One region of the Blautia sp. AF19-13LB genome, then DNA from elsewhere that is predicted to be linked to it. Evidence: riboswitches for the same ligand, from Rfam matches in the RefSeq annotation. Region 1 holds a riboswitch; the other holds the start of a gene.
What was found. Region 1 has a riboswitch for cyclic di-GMP ahead of DWX32_RS10190 (response regulator). Riboswitches for the same ligand answer to the same signal wherever they lie in the genome.

Region 1 (8,353 bases):
CCTCTCTCATCGCCCGTCTCCCGATACTGTTCGAATAATTCCAGATACTCCTGTTCCACCGCAGCAAACGGCCGCACCGTGTAGTCCAGCGTGATGTGAAGCTTCGGTGCATCCCCCTCCTGCGGTTCCTCCAGCAGATTTGTCAGATCGTACCACAGCAGATCATTGTCGATCTGTTTCATCATCCGCTGCTCCTCCGCCGTCAGATCACTGCCAAGATATTTCTCATAAATCACCGAAAGCAGATGGTCCTCGATCTCGCGGTACCGCGGCATTTCCTGTTTTAATGGCCGCGGCACGTCCGACATGTAACACTCGCTCGCGTCATGCAGAAGGCACGCCAGCACCAGCCGCCGGGAATAGCCGCGCGCGGCCGCCTCTTTCGCACAGCAGATGCAGTGCTCTCCCACTGACCAGAACGTCGTCACATGGCCGTTTCCGCGGCAGATCATCGGCAGCGCATGCGCAAAATCCTCCACACAGAGCAGTTCCGGGGCGGGATGCACAGGGTCAAAATGTTTTCTTGTATACGTTGTTATTGTGCTCATTCTTTTATCTCACTATATGATTTTACTGCCGGCTGTCCCGCGTGCGGCTCGCCGATGATTTTTTCCATCCAGACCATATCATACCAGCGGTCGAATTTGTAGCCGCAGTTGTGGAAGGTTCCCACGAGTTCGAATCCGAGATGCGCATGGAACTCGGCGCTGTTTTTCGTCAGATATTCATCCTCGACCTGCGGATAGCCGATGCAGGCGTAGAGGTTCAGAATGCCCATTTTTTTCAGGCGGTCCGCCAGCTCTTCATACAGTCTCCGGCCAAGGCCTCCTTTTCTTGCATTGTGATCGAGATAAATGGTCAGCTCGCTCGACCAGTCGTATGCGGCGCGGCCGACAAAGGCATGTGCGTATGCATAACCTTCGATTTTTCCATCCTGCTCGATGACGAGGTATGGATATTTTTTCATGATATCACGCATGCGGTTCTCAAATTCTTCCAGAGACGGCACGTCCCACTCGAAAGAAATAACGGTGTATTCTACATAGTAAGCATAAATCTCCAGAATGCGTGCGGCATCCTCTATTTTTGCATCTCTGACAGTAATTGTACTCATAATAAACTCCTCCTCTGACCGTACTGCTTGCGTTTTCTGAACTTTATCTTATCACTCCGCTGAAAAATGGACAACATGATTTCCAGATTTCCTTTTTTTCTAAATTTTTCTGTGCTCTTTGCTTTCTTTCCTGTATAATAAAAGAAACAAGACGGATCACTATTTTTCTTCTTAATGAAAGAAAGGAACGTGCCTATGAAAATTTTAAATCTCGAAAACGAAAACCGGAAATTCACCAAATCCATCGAAAATTTCCACGTCATGGAATATCTCCAGGATTCCAGCGTCTCGCCGATGACTGCCATGGAGGAGTATTACATGAGCAAAATGAATGTGCGCCGCCGCCAGGTTGTCATTGAACTGGACAAGGAGCACTCCGCGATTATCCAGTCCGGTGCGATGCAGTGGATGGGCGGCCATGTACAGGCGACCGCCGGAATCAAAGGGATCGGCGACCTGTTCGGAAAGGCCATCAAAGGCGCCATGACAAAGGAATCTGCCGTAAAACCGGAGTACGTCGGCGACGGATATCTCGTGCTGGAACCGACCTACAAATACATCATTCTTGTGGATGTCGAGAAATGGGGCTCCTCCGGAATGACGATTGAGGACGGCATGTTCCTCGCCTGCGACGGCAGAGTCAAAACCAAACTGACCGCCCGCAAGAGCATTTCCTCCGCTGTCCTCGGCGGCGAAGGCTTCTTCAATCTGAGCCTCGTCGGCAGAGGCGCCGTTGCCCTCGAAAGCAACGTACCTGAGGACGAACTGATCGAAGTCGAACTCGAAAACGACGAACTGAAAATCGATGGAAACCTCGCCGTCTGCTGGTCCTCCAACCTTGATTTCACCGTAGAGCGCTCCACCAAAACCCTCGTCGGCTCCGCCGTCAGCGGTGAAGGCCTCGTCAACGTCTACCGCGGAACCGGCCGCGTCCTCATGAGCCCGGTCGCCCCGACAGATTCCCTGCTGACTGCAACCAACACGACCCAGGCGAACCCCGCTGTGAAGAACAACCTTCCGCCGGAAAATTAAATTCGAATCCTCTCCGCCCCTATGCCTAATACGCATAGAAAAAAGTCAAATTAAACCTCGTTTTTGATTGACACTTTCTTCAAAGCATGTTAGCGTAAAATACGCACTTATCTTTACATTCTTAAGAAAAACCATACGATAAAATACATGTTCTGGAGAAAATGATGAATAGAATAAACTGGACTGAACTGAAACCGCAGATTCAGCAGGTCGGGCGATTAAGTCTGCCTGCGATTCTTACACAGATTACTACGATTGCGATGCAATACATTGATTCCGCGATGGTCGGCGCGCTTGGGGCGAATGCTTCGGCGGCGATCGGGCTGGTTTCGTCGACGACGTGGCTCCTCAGCGGTGCGATTTATGCGGTTTCAGCCGGTTTTTCTGTTCAGGTAGCGCATCAGATCGGGGGAAATCATGACAAGAAGGCAAGGGATGTTGTGCGGCATGGCATCGCGTCCGCGCTTGTTGTGTCGGCTGTTTTGTGCCTGATCGGGCTTCTGATCAGTCATCCGCTGCCGGGGTGGCTCGGCGGTGCGCAGGAGATCCGGCGGAATGCCACGCTCTATTTTATGATGTTTGCCATCATGCTTCCGTTTTCCCAGCTCAACTCGCTGATGTCGTCCTTCCTGCAGTGCAGCGGTGATATGGTGACGCCCAGTATTTTAAATGCCGTCATGTGCGTGCTCGATATCATTTTCAATGCTCTTTTGATTCCGGTTTTCGGTGTCATGGGTGCCGGTATGGGAACGATGCTGGCCTGCGCCGTCATCAGCCTCACGGGTGCCTGGTTCTGTTGTGTCCGCAATCCGCGGCTGCGTCTCCGCCGGAAGGAAAAAACGGTTTTTGATACGAAAATTCTGAAAACTGCATTCAAAATCGGTGTGCCGGTTGCCGTACAGGAAATCGCGATGAACAGCGCCATGGTTGCTGCCACCATGCTGATTGCCCCGCTCGGCTCCATTGCGATTGCGGCCAATTCGTTCGCCGTCACCGCCGAAGGCCTCTGCTACATGCCAGGCTACGGCATCGGTTCCGCCGCGACAACGCTCGTCGGCAGAAGCTACGGCGCCGGAAATTACAAGCTGGCGAAACGCTACGGAAATATCTGCATTGCCATGGGCGCAGTCCTGATGGCCATCACTGGAGGTCTGATGATGATCTTCTGTCCGTTCGTCTTTAGCATTCTGACTCCTGACCCGCAGGTTCGCTCGTTTGCCGCCGAGGTACTCCGCATCGAACTGCTCGCCGAGCCGTTTTTCGGCGCTTCCATCGTTGCCGCCGGAGCCCTCCGCGGAACAGGCGATACGTTTGTGCCAAGCCTTCTGAACCTTGGCAGCATCTGGGTCATCCGCCTCGGTCTCGCGGTGCTTCTCATCACCCCGCTCGGCCTGCGCGGCATGTGGATCGCCATGGCTATCGAGCTCTGCATCCGCGGATTGCTGCTGCTCTACCGCCAGCATACATCGAAATATTATAAACTGCCCGCAGCCTGACTTGGCGGCAGCGTATAGAAAAAGCGCTTATTTGAGATTTCATTCCCGCCTCAAATAAGCGCTTTCTATTTTACCTTATCCCTTGTTTCAATTCACAGTCGGTATTTTCACGGAGTCTGACATGTCGAAAATAGTTCGACTGTGACTTGCCTCATGTCTGTGGAGGATACCGATTTCTCTCCGCCCGCCACTGCCGTTATGTTTCTTTTAACAATTCATCCCACCACTTTAGAAGCGGGGGACTTCTTGTCTACTGGTATTAAAACTGAATCACTTCCGGCTCATCCGTAAAGGAGCTGATCATTGCCGTTGCGTTCTGGAAATTTTAAACGTCTCAACCTCCACAACCCGCTCTTTCCCTCTCGTTCCCCAGATCATCAGATGGACCTTATATTCCACCGAATCCCGTGCATAAAAGAATGGCTCCTCGCGCAGCAATGATGCGCGTTTTCCTTCGGCTTCCAGTATCTTTTTCCGTTTCATTGCCTGCTCCTGGATTTTTCGGATCTGGGTTCCTTCTTCGCCGGTGAAGCGTCGTTTCGGATAATTCTGTGCTTCGCGGGCCAGTTTTTTTTCCAGTAAATCCACGACTTTCGCGTGGCGGCTCGTATGCAGCAGTTTTGCGATCTGTTTTGCGAGGAGTTTTCCCTGCCATTTTTCATAAAGTGCAAGATACCACAGCAGCACTTTATCGCCTGCCTCCGATGCCAGTTTTTTCATCTCCGTAATTGCCTCTTCCGTCGCTTCCCACCACGGGCATGACGGTACGAGATACTGATCCGGCACGGCCGGGTAGCAGCAGAAATTGAGCGGCGGGAAATTGGCCAGCGATGCCAGACGCATTTCTTCATCGGTGCAGAACGCCTCGCCGAGGTATTCCAGCTTGTCCCGCAGGATCGCAATACGGAACTCAATCTGCCGCAGATACTCGTATCCGTCCACCCAGAAATGACCCGTTTTTCCGTAATCAAACAGATGCACTTCCAGTGAAAGGCGGCTGAAAAACAGCGTGCACACCGTCTCTTTCTGCCGCACGATCAGAACGTACTGCTCCCCGTCTTTTTCCAGTGCGGCATCTATTTCTCCCTCGTATTCCTTCTGATACGTTCCCGTCAGCTCCGCGTCATGAAAAACGAGAAAGCTCTCTGCCGCATCGTTCATCAGATAGACAAGCCAGATCTCCTTTTCTCCTCCCCCGTACCGCTCACCCGGAAGCAGCAGCTCGAACTGCCCCTGCGAAAGAAGCACATCCAGCCTTTCCAGTTCCTCGGTCCATGTGATATTTTCTGCAATTTCCATTCCGTGATTCTCCCCTGTTTTCTTTTACTTCCTATGATACACCATAAAAAGGCTCCACTGCAATCCAAAGCAGTAGAGCCCCTTCTCCAAATTTTTCTGTTATTAATCCGTCCCGTTATCCGGCGCATGCCGTCCGCACTTTCTCGTCCAGCGTCGTCTGAATCTCTTTTAAATTCACCGGTTTCGAAATATGCCCGCGTCCGCGCACCGCTTGCGGTCCGTTGCAAAGGTATTTGCTGTCATCGCAAAAATCGGAACATCATTGTCCTCACGCACACTGTTTCGAATTTTTTTCGTCGCCTCGATGCCATCCATCACCGAAATGTTCCATATTTACGCAGCTGGCTGCCATTTTACAGGCCCTGTAGCTTTGCGTCACAGCCTTTCGACTGCTTTGCCGAGATTCTTTTTTTATTTTAATTCATTGCTGTAAGACTCTCTTCTCCTTTCCCATCGGAATATGATATAATGACCTCTGGATTTTGGCAGATTACTGTTTTTAACATTGGAGGTGTACGATGAAATACAGACTCATAACAGAAAACGATTTAGAATATGTTGTCGAAAAAAATAATGAATACTACAACAATGTCGAAGGCTGCTGGACCTATGAAAAAGCCTATAAGAGAATTTATCAGGTACTCACAATGGAAAATTCCTGAAGTAAACTGCGGAATCGCAAGTATGTGTTTCGTCTTGAAAAAGCAGCAAAAATATAGTATAATATTTTTGTTTCTGACCTGGCTGAAACATTTATAATTCTTGTTTCTGTAGCTCAGCAGGATAGAGCGTCCCCCTCCTAAGAGAAAGCCGAGGCATTCCCCAAAGGGAAAAAATGAAAAACAACTTTCAGTTCGAATCTATTCTGAAAAATGCCAAAGGTGACAACAAAGCATTCCCCAATTTGGGGAACGTTCTAATGTTACCAAAGTAAAAAAATCTGTAGATTGACAACTCGAAAAAGAGTTGATAATCTTATATATGGCCGAAGGGAAAAATCCCAGAAACCCAGTAAAATCAAGGGTTTGCGGCATGTGTCGTCATAGCTCAGCTGGATAGAGCACTCGCCTCCTAAGCGAGGGGTCGGAGGTTCAAATCCTCTTGGCGACGGGCTTCAAAGCGTTCGAAAATGTTAGCTGGATTAGCTGACAGCGAACGCTTTTCTTATTTTCTAATCACGTTCGTGGCATGAAATTCCATTCAAAATGATCCATTTCCAGCTAACACAATCCGATTTTTGTTAGCTGACAGCTAATCAAAATCACCGGTTTGCAAACATGGTTTTTCAAGAGTCCAGCTAACATTTGGGTTCCGCTCTGTTGTCACCCCTTATTTGGGGATGTAAATCAGAGAAAAGGCAGGAAAAGAAACAATCTCTCCGAAACCTGCAAACATAAATTAGCTGAAACAGTATTCAATTCTATTAGCTACAGCTAATAGTCAAACGGCAATGTCTGTTTGGAACTTTTCTTACAACAAAAGTTCCAGGCAGGCATTTTTTATTTCCTGAATCCTGGAGGAAAGGAGTCAAGATGACTGATGCAAACAGACAATCAGGAGAAAAAGAAGAAAGAATCATAGAAATTGAGATTGAACGTCTCCGCCCTTTTAAGGAGCATCCGTTTCAGGTGAAAGATGATAAGGAAATGTTTCTTCTGCAGGAAAGCATTGAGAAATATGGAATCTTAAATCCGCTGATCGTCAGACCGGTACCGGATGGCTACTATGAAATCATATCCGGTCACAGAAGAAAACATGCTGCAGAGAAACTTGGATACCGTAAAGTACCGGTGATCATCCGGGTATTAAGTGAAGATGATTCCATCTTAAGCATGGTGGATTCGAATCTTCATAGAGAACGGATCAGCTACAGTGAAAAGGCTTTTGCTTACAAATTAAAGAATGACGTATTGAAAAGAAAAAGTGGTCGAAAAAAGAGCCAAGTTGACCACAAAAAAACAAGAAAACGTTCGATAGATATTATCAGTGAGGATTGTGGTGATAGCCCAAAACAAGTGCAGCGTTATATTTCACTGACAAAGCTGATACCAGAAATGTTGCAGAAGCTGGATGATGAAATTATTTCTTTTTGCCCGGCTGTGGAAATAGCAGCACTGAAAGAAAATGAACAAAGAGAACTGCTTAAAGCAATGGATTATGCACAGGCGATTCCGTCACTCTCACAGGCTCAGCGGATAAAGCAGCTGAGTAAAGAAAAACAGTTATCGCTGGAAAAGATGGAAGAAATCATGTGTGAAGTTAAAAAGGGTGAGATCACAAGAGTGGCATTCACAAACGAGCAGTTACACAAGTATTTTCCAAATTCCTATACACCGGCAATGATGAAACGGGAAATACTGGCACTGCTGAAATTATGGAAAAAAGAATCATGGGAAAGTTAAAGGAGGAAGAAATCATGTGTAAAGTTATATCCGTAGTAAACCAGAAAGGTGGAGTCGGCAAGACCACCACAACCGTAAATGTAGGTATTGGACTGGCAAGAGAAGGTAAAAAAGTACTGTTGATTGATGCAGATCCGCAGGGGAGTTTAACAGCAAGTCTTGGATATGAAGAACCGGATGATCTTCGAATTACACTGGCAACAATGATGATGGATGTTATCAATGAAGAAGATATTAATCTGGAAGATGGTATCTTACATCATCAGGAAAATGTAGATCTGCTTCCAGCAAATATTGAGCTTTCCGCACTGGAAGTAACGATGGGAAATGTTATGAGCAGAGAAATGATCATGAAAGAATATATCGATGCGATAAGATCCCGATACGATTATATCCTGATCGACTGTATGCCAAGTCTTGGTATGATGACAATCAATGCACTGGTTTCTTCCGATTCCGTGCTGATACCTGTACAGGCCGCATATCTGCCTGTTAAAGGACTTCAACAGCTGATTAAGACCATTCTTACAGTAAAGAAAAGATTGAATCGGAAACTGGCGATTGAGGGCATTCTCCTGACTATGGTAGATTTCAGAACCAATTACGCAAGGGACATTGCATCAAGAGTACATACAACCTACGGAAGTCAGATTGAGGTATTTGAAAATGTGATCCCGATGTCTGTAAAAGCTGCTGAGACCAGTGCGGAAGGAAAAAGTATCTACATGCACTGCCCGAAGGGAAAAGTTGCTGAGGCATATATGAATTTAACACAGGAGGTTTTGAAGAATGAAAAATAGAAGTGGTGAAAAGATTAAGCTGGCAAGTATTGATGAACTGCTCGGTGTGGTAAATGAAGAATCTGCAATGGAGATAGAGATCAGTAAGATCCATCCGTTTAAGAATCATCCATTCAAGGTGTTGGATGATGAAAAGATGCAGGATCTGGTAGAGAGCGTAAAGATCAATGGAGTGTTGACACCGGTACTTCTCCGTATGGATGAAAACGA
Region 2 (8,353 bases), on a different contig from region 1:
CGCCTTATTTGCATTTTCAGCTGTCTGTAAAGCCTCTGTTGCAACGTTCTTTGCCTTTTTCAGTTTTTGATTGACTACTTCCATTTCCTTCATTGTTTGTAAATGAAGTTCATTATTTCTTTTTTCATATTCTGCTTTTTGATCTGCAAGACTAAGTCTGGAAATACTGTAGAATAATCCGGCAAAAAGTAAAAGTATAAAACCTGCCATGAGTATTGTTGTAAACAACACCGTTTTCTGGTAATCCATCAGCACATTGTCCACAACTCCCTTGGCCACAATGCACACCAAAATGGTGTTGTTGCTTTCTATCGGGCAATACCCCAGATAATAGGGGTTCTGTTTTCCCAAAAGTGCAACTCCGGATTCTCTGTTATCAAACTTCTTTTTGAACAAATCAGCCTCTTCTTCTGTAATAGCCTGTTCCCCTTTTAAATGTTTTAACAAAGAATAATTACGCAGGTATTTATCTCCACTCTGGTTCGTATACGTAATATTTCCGTCATGATCCAGCATGAACAAATATGCTTTTCCATGATAACCTTTCAATTTTAACATGGAATCCAGTTTCGAATGATCATACACAGTTCCAATTGCCGTATAAGTTTCTCCATTGATCGTGTATTCCTGACATGGAATCGCAACCAGATAACCGTCTTTTTTCTTCTGATCATAATCAAGACGCACCAGTTTTCCAATATTGTATCCGTTCTTTAAGTCCAGCAGAAGTTTACTTGGCATATCAATCCGCATTTTTGTTCCACCTGCTGATATTGCCTGACCATTTTCCTGAAGGAATATAAGAGTACTTTCCGATTCTTTTTCCCATGCTTCAAAGAAATTTTTGTTCGTATCCGTTTCAAGAGACAGTTCCCTCTCATGAAGTAAGAATTCCTCAACCAACTGCAGCTGGCTGTAGTATCCACTCACCTGAAGATCATAGGTCTGCTGTATCTGTTCAACAACAGCTCCCATACTGCTTTTTCCATTTTCGCTGATATACTTATTAGACTTACTTATAAGATACTTGATACAAACTAAGCTTAAAAGAATCATAAGTAGTATAAGCAACAGCCTTGTTATTTTTTTTCTTTTGTTTACCTTTTGTTCTATCTCCACTTTTACTGTTCAACCTCTATATAGTCTTCCGGTGCTGACGGCTGCTGTCCATTTGACATTGCTTCGGTCCATGCACTTGATAATGTTGTATCTTTAAGCTGCTCAATCTCACATTTCAGATTTATTTTTTTCAAAACAGACATTGTGGTGTCTGTAAGAAGAATCGAGTATTCCTTTTCTTTGTCTATTTTCTTATCATTAACTGTTAAGTCCTTTAACGAAAATCCACTTTCCTCTTGATTGACGATCATTTTCATACCGGATGCAATTGGTAATTCGTATTTATTGGTTACGTAAAAATTCTCATCAGCATCAGCAAGATAATTTTCCACGAGTTCATAAACCTGTTTACCATTGATTTTTGCAACATATAATGGTGTATCTGAACTCTTCGCTGTCATCATGCCAACCCGGCTGCTGGTGCATTCTCCTTTGTACATAGAAGAAGTGAAATAATAATATGGTGCCAGAGCCAGCTGTGCATCATTTTCTTCTCTGATCGTAGTTAAAATGGAAGATGCTGCATCACGGCCATTTCTATCGTTCAGTGAAATGGAATATTCATTTTCAAAATTCACCGTTGCTTTTTCTTCTGGATCTTTACGATTCATTACACTGCGAAAAGTATCATAAGCCTGTATTTCATCCATTTCCCCTGACAGTAATCCGTGAACAGCCTCAAGACTTGCATCAAATGATTTTTGGGCGGAATATCGGATATAAACAGCATTATTATTAATTTCCTCTTCCAGTCCAGGCACATCCTGCATCATGGTTGGAACATCTGTATTCAATGAAATAACACCGCTTCCATCCGCAATCAGCTTTTGCCCCTCTTCTGAAATCATACAATCCAGCACATCCAGCGCAGTATCCAGTTTCTCCCGGTCTTTTTCCAGGTTTTTGTTAAATGCAATGTTTAAGGACGGAGTCATGTACACATAGGATTCATCCGATGTCTGTGAAAAGTAAGGAATACGGATCAGCTCCGCATCCATCTGTTTCTGCAGCTGCTGCATAACCGTCGGATGTCCATGAAACATTGCTGATTTTCCTTCGACAAACATCTGGGTTCCTGTATTGATATCAATATTGATATCTTCTTTACCAAAATGCGAGTCCTTAAGAAACTGACTGGTTTCTGAAAAAATACGTTTCCATAATACATCATCAAACTTTACTTCATCCGCTGCAGTCTCTGCACCGTTTCGCCATTCAATACCATCCAGGCTTGTAAACTCACCGATTGCTGCAGCCTGGATGATTTCATTATTAGACCAGTCTTCACCAAGATCCATGGAATACGGTTTTATGCCATTATCATAAAACTGCTGACATGCCTGTACATATTCCTCATAATTTTCTGGAATCTTTACGCCATACTGATCAAACAGTGTTTTGTTGGCAATGATCGTCTGCGGAATACCACAGATTGGCAGCCACTGGATTTCATCCTCCGCATTCTTATAATATTGCACCGCATAAGAATAATACTTGGAAACAACATCATAAGAAGCAAAATCCATAAGATAAGGCTGTAAGTCCTGTGCATCTGTTCCAGAAAATCGACGTACTGTTATAATATCCGGTAATTCATCATGTTCTTTAAAATAACTGTATAAATCGGTATCATTGTTACCTATAATAAATTCAATATCCTGATCTGGAAACTGTTCATGGATATAGGGTGCAATATTTTTCATCAAACGATTTTCCCACAGATAAACGGTAAGATGATCATCATTTATAGATACTTCTTTCTTTGACTGTCCACATCCAGACAAGACAGCAGATGCTACAAGTACACCTGACACCACTGCTATCAGACAACGTTTTGCCTTTTTCATACTTTTATTTTCCTCATTCTTTCCTGATAAAATCATTATTGTTACGTCTATGAAATAACACCGTAAAAAAGCACCGTCAGACAGACAGTGCACCTCATTTTATGCAACTGGCTGCCATTTTAAAGGCCCTGTAGCTTTGCGTCCCAGACTTTCATCTGGTTTGCCAATTTCCTTATTATAGCTTTAATCTTATGTAAAAAACTGATTTTATTATACTTTAGTGTTCTACTATACACAAGAAAAAAATTAACATTTTAACGTTCAAAAACAAAAAAAGAACAGCCGATACATATACTCGAACTGTTCTCTTACTTCCGAAGTCCACGCAGCATTGACATTACTGTTTCCTGCTCATTTGTACTCAGATCATTCCATATCCCTAGAACTTCTTTCTGTTTTTCTGTCAGATTCTCTGAATTATCTTCTCGAAAAAACTGCGATAATGTCACGCCCAAAGCTACACATATTTTTTCAAGTGTGATCAGCGACGGCAGGTTTTCCTGCTCTGGTTCATATGGTACTTACAATTCCACGTTGTATGTGATAAACTATTATTGTCCATTTAGACTACCTTTACAATCCTTTTTACAGCAAGTATACTTATTATATCGAAAAAATAATATGAAAATATCTGCAGAAATTATTAAGATATTGCCAAAACATAGAAAACAAATCACGGAGATAACAGAAACCACACTTCCCATCAGACAGATCGTCCTGCAGACCGGCTTCAGCCAGCAGTCCTATTTCGGAAAATGTTTCCGTGAAAAAATGAACTGCTCCCCACGGGAATACCGCAAGAACAGAACCGAATGCCGCTTTGTATAAAATGGCATCCGGTTCTGTTCTTTTTATTTCGCTGCGGCACTTGCCCAAAACGCTCTATTTCTTCCCGCAACCCATTTATTTTCTTTCACACAGTAGCTTCCTCTTAAACGAATATCTTCTGAAGAACTTCCGACCTCTACTGCATATCGTCCTTTTTCCACTTTCCAGTGCATATCAATGTCCAGAAAAGCCATTTGATCCGTTTTCACCTCAAAGCATACCGTTTTCTTTTCGCCCTTTCGCAGGTGAATGCGCTTAAAACCTGCCAGTTCTTTTACTGGTCTTGTCAGGCTGGCATATTCATCTCGTAAATAAAGCTGGACAACCTCATCTCCTTCACAGCTTCCCGTGTTCTCAACAGCGCAGGAGATCTGAACCGTATCTGCTGCCTTTTCATTTCCCATCGAGATATGTAAATCCGAATATGTAAATGTTGTATACGACAGTCCGTATCCAAAATAATATCTCGGTCTGTGCGGCATATTCACATAATTGGCAAAACCGATACTGCCGCTCTGATCCCAGGAGGAACCATATGGATGATTGTAATAAACCGGAAGCTGTCCCACTCCATAAGCAACGGTAACCGGAAGTTTTCCTCCCGGATTATATATTCCGGTTAAAATATCAACTACTGCTTCTGCTCCTGTTTCTGATGGACTCCATGCTTCCAGAATAGCATCTAAATATTCCTCTGCAGCATCACTGGAAATCGGTCTTCCATCAAAGTGAACGCCAACCAATGGTTTTCCAAGCTGCGCAGCCTTGCGAATAAATGCATCCTGACATTTTGGAAGGTTAATATCAGTACTGTCAATTCCTTCTCCCATTGATGCCATGGAACACGTTCCGTGCTTACCGCCAAGCGTCAGTATCACAATGTCTGCCTGCTTTGCTGCCTGCAGCGCTTCTTCAAAATGACTTTCGTCGTTTCCTGCAATCGGATAGCCATATGCATATAAAATCTCACTTTCCGGAAAGCGGATTTGGAATTCTTCATACAGATTTCTGCATTGCGGTTTCTGTCTTTTCAGGATCTGATCAAACTGCTCTGTCTCATCAGACTGAATATTGGTTCCCGGAACCGTAATAATCTCATCTGCATCTGCCTGTACAACTCCGCTTACACCTGCAATAGAATTGGCAATCGCATAGGTAGACTCCATCATACACATATGTGTGTATCCACCAAACATTTTTCTGGCATACCCGGCATGCGGTCCGATCACCGCGATTTTTTTCCCTTTTGCCGCAATCGGCAATACGCCGTCATTTTTCAGCAATACCATGGATTCTCTGGCCGACCGCAGGGAAGTGTTCCTGTCTGCTTCCTGCATTACAAGAGCATGAAGCTCTTTTCCTTCCAGCGCATAGGGATTTTCAAATAAGCCCATTCTGAATTTTCCCTCCAGAACCCGCAAAACCGCTGTATCCAAAATATGGATATCCAGTTTTCCACTTGAAAACATCTCTTTTAATTTCTCATTATAGCCAGTACAGGACGGCATCTCGATATCCATTCCCGCATGAAGACACATCGCACCGGCTTCTTCAAATGTTTCTCCAATATGATGTACACTATGCGCATTTCCCACTGCACCGTAATCGCTGATGCACATGCCGTCAAATCCCATTTTTTCCCGAAGCAGTTTCGTAAGCATGTTATGAGAAGCAGATACATCTTCTCCATTCACAGCGCAATAACAAGGCATAATACCTTTCAGATCTGACTCTGTGATTGCTGCCTGGAAAGGTTTTGCAAACACTTCTTCTAAAAGTCGCGTCGGCGTTTCGCTGTGTGTTCCATGAATTCCACCCTGCGAATTATGAAAAGCCACAAAATGTTTTGCCACACTTTCTGCTTTTCTTGAAGCAACTGTATTCTTTTGTATTCCTTTCGTATACGCTGCCCCCATCGCACTTACAAGGGAAGCATCTTCTCCATAACTTTCTCCAAAACGGCCCATACGCGGATCTCTTGCCACATCCAGAACCGGTGCCAGTATATGGGTAATACCACAGGCCGTTTCCTGTCTGCTCACAATTTCTGCAATCTGTTCTTCCAGCTTGGGATCAAAGCTTGCTCCCCTGCCAATCCCAGACGGAAAACTGGTGGAGTCCTGAATGAAGGCCCCGCACAATCCTTCCATATGAAAGATTGCCGGTATTCGATGGGCACTGTTTTCCATCACAATCTTCTGCACTTTTCTCTGCCATGCAGCCACTTCATCAAGTGTCTCCATCCTGCGCATTTCCAGCGTGCTTACTTCTCCCATTCCGTATTTTGTCTCCTGCTGAATTTTTTCAAAGTTATAGGCATCCTGATCAAAAGGAAAAACACAGTTAATCTGTGCCATCTTTTCATCAAGGCTCATTTCTTTGAGCAGAAGAGAGGCTCTTTCTTTGGCACCCAGTGTATGATCCCTATATGATTTCATTTAAATACGCTCCCCTTTCTCAAATAACTTCAGAACATGTAACAATCTTGCAACACTCCTTTCCAGATCTTTTCTGGTAATCCGTCTCTCCTGATAGGCCTGCAAAATCTGCCGGATCACCGGCGGGCCACCCGGCATCACAATATCATTTCCCGCTGCCACAGCATCGCCGCCATCTGCGACAATATCCATATCGCCCCAGTCAGTAACGACAACACCATCAAAGTTCCATTCTTCCCGTAAAATATGCGTACACAAATCTCGATTTCCAGCTGCAAGAACCCCATTAATTTTATTAAACGATGTCATAATAAAGGATACTCCGGCATCTCGAACCAACATTTCAAAAGGTTTCAGATAAAGTTCCCGCAATGCACGTTCCGTAAGGATGGAATCTACCGCATCGTACCGCTTCTTCGCACTTCCTCTTCGATACGTTTCCTGTTCATTCACGGCAAAATGTTTGGGGCAGACGCGGACAGGATGATTTTCCTGAACGCCCTTTGTAATCTGGACCGCACAGATTCCGGTCAGATAAGGATCCTCCGAAAAATATTCAAAATTTCGCCCGCAAAGCGGATTCCGGTGCAGATTGACTGCTGGTGCCAGCCATACGTCAACCGCTTTCTTTTCGCACTCTGCGCCAACCGCATTTCCAAACGCTTCCCACAGTTCTTTATTGAATGCGCAGGAAATCAGCATAGCCGTTGGCCAGGCCCCCGTTCCCACACCTGCCGGTCCATCTTTATAAAAAATGGAATGAATACCTTTTTCTGGCATAGCCGGGGAGACATATCCTTTTGCTCCGACTGGATGATCGTTTTTGGTCAGTGGATTTCCCTGACCATCCAATATAGTTTCCGGCTGTTCCTGTTTGCTGAACGCTGCAAATGGAATTCCAGGTCCATACCCCACACACAATGCAGCCAGCTGTTCGATACTGAAATTTTTTACTTGTTCCATTTCATCCCGTAAAAGATCATATCTTTCCTGCTCTTTTAAACCATCGGTCTCTTCTTTTTTCTTTTCATGCATTCGGACCTTTTTTCGTCCTTCTCTTGCAGATAGTACCTGCAAATGCTCTACATTGCAGTTTTGCACGCAAAGACGATTCACACATTTTTTAATTACGTAATCTTCTCTTATCTGGATTTCTCCTGCAAAAATTGTCTCACGGGATGAATTTCCGATAAAAAACTGATATTTTCCCTTTTCCAGGATATATGATGCAGATGTCTCAACATATCCTGCCAGATCCTGCATGGATATTCGGATCGAAATATTCTGTTTCTCCCCCGGAGCAAGAAGTCTCGTTTTTGCAAAGCCTTTTAATTCTTTTTCCGGTTTTTCCGACTCTGTACCAGAGCAGGACAAATAAAGCTGTATCGTTTCTTTTCCTGCATAATTTCCGGAATTTGTTACCTCCGTAATAAATTCCACCTCTTCTTTTTCCTGTTTCATCTCTTTCGGAAGAATCGTAAACGATGTGTAAGACATTCCATATCCAAAGGGGTACAATACCTGTTTCCGAAAAGTATCAAAATAGCGATACCCCAGATAAATGTCTTCCTGATACACCGTTACCGGGCTTTTCGTATATCCTGTACTTCCATTTGCCTTTGCATCCAGTCCATAATTTTCGTAAGTTAAAATTTCATCTTCCTGTTCTTTATTCCAGGTGAAATTTTCTGCTGTCGGGTAGTCTTTGAAAGACTCTGCCATGGAAAAACTTAATTTGCCAGATGGATTCACAGCCCCCGTCAGAATATCAGCTAATGCTCCGCAGCCTTCTTCGCCCGGAATTCCCAGAAACACCACGGCCTTAATTGCGGAATAGGCGTTCACCCACTGCATATCGATCATTCCATTAATATTCAGTACAACGATCACATGTGGAAAAACACAGCACACCTGTTCCAGCAGTTCTTTTTCGGATTCGGTAAGTTCATAATCACCTTTGATGTGCCTGTCACATTCTTCCCCACCGGAATTCCTTCCCAGCACAAAAACAGCGGTATCGGTAAACTCCCTGGCTTTCTGCATCAGCTGCTCCGGAATGTGATACTCTGTCCACATCGGCTGATATTTTCCAAAGATCTCATACATAAAACCACAGTTCAT

Region 2: another riboswitch for cyclic di-GMP. It lies ahead of DWX32_RS15390 (ABC transporter substrate-binding protein); the one in region 1 lies ahead of DWX32_RS10190 (response regulator).

What each region holds. Positions count from the first base shown of each region.
Region 1 covers NZ_QUGO01000008.1:119,609-127,961, forward strand. The annotation lists gene DWX32_RS10160 (class I SAM-dependent methyltransferase) at 1-10, opposite strand, end outside; gene DWX32_RS10165 (hypothetical protein) at 1-548, opposite strand, end outside; gene DWX32_RS10170 (GNAT family N-acetyltransferase) at 545-1,114, opposite strand; gene DWX32_RS10175 (AIM24 family protein) at 1,310-2,146, shown strand; gene DWX32_RS10180 (MATE family efflux transporter) at 2,311-3,642, shown strand; gene DWX32_RS10185 (DUF3878 family protein) at 3,943-4,941, opposite strand; gene DWX32_RS10190 (response regulator) at 5,116-5,256, opposite strand; cyclic di-GMP riboswitch class I at 5,275-5,350, opposite strand; gene DWX32_RS19625 (hypothetical protein) at 5,460-5,603, shown strand; tRNA gene DWX32_RS10195 (tRNA-Arg) at 5,978-6,051, shown strand; gene DWX32_RS10205 (ParB/RepB/Spo0J family partition protein) at 6,378-7,343, shown strand; gene DWX32_RS10210 (ParA family protein) at 7,358-8,143, shown strand; gene DWX32_RS10215 (ParB/RepB/Spo0J family partition protein) at 8,133-8,353, shown strand, end outside.
Region 2 covers NZ_QUGO01000017.1:43,478-51,830, reverse strand. The annotation lists gene DWX32_RS15395 (ATP-binding protein) at 1-975, opposite strand, end outside; gene DWX32_RS15390 (ABC transporter substrate-binding protein) at 1,122-2,966, opposite strand; cyclic di-GMP riboswitch class I at 3,066-3,141, opposite strand; gene DWX32_RS20920 (helix-turn-helix domain-containing protein) at 3,588-3,794, shown strand; gene DWX32_RS15375 (glycoside hydrolase family 3 N-terminal domain-containing protein) at 3,818-6,232, opposite strand; gene DWX32_RS15370 (glycoside hydrolase family 3 protein) at 6,233-8,353, opposite strand, start outside.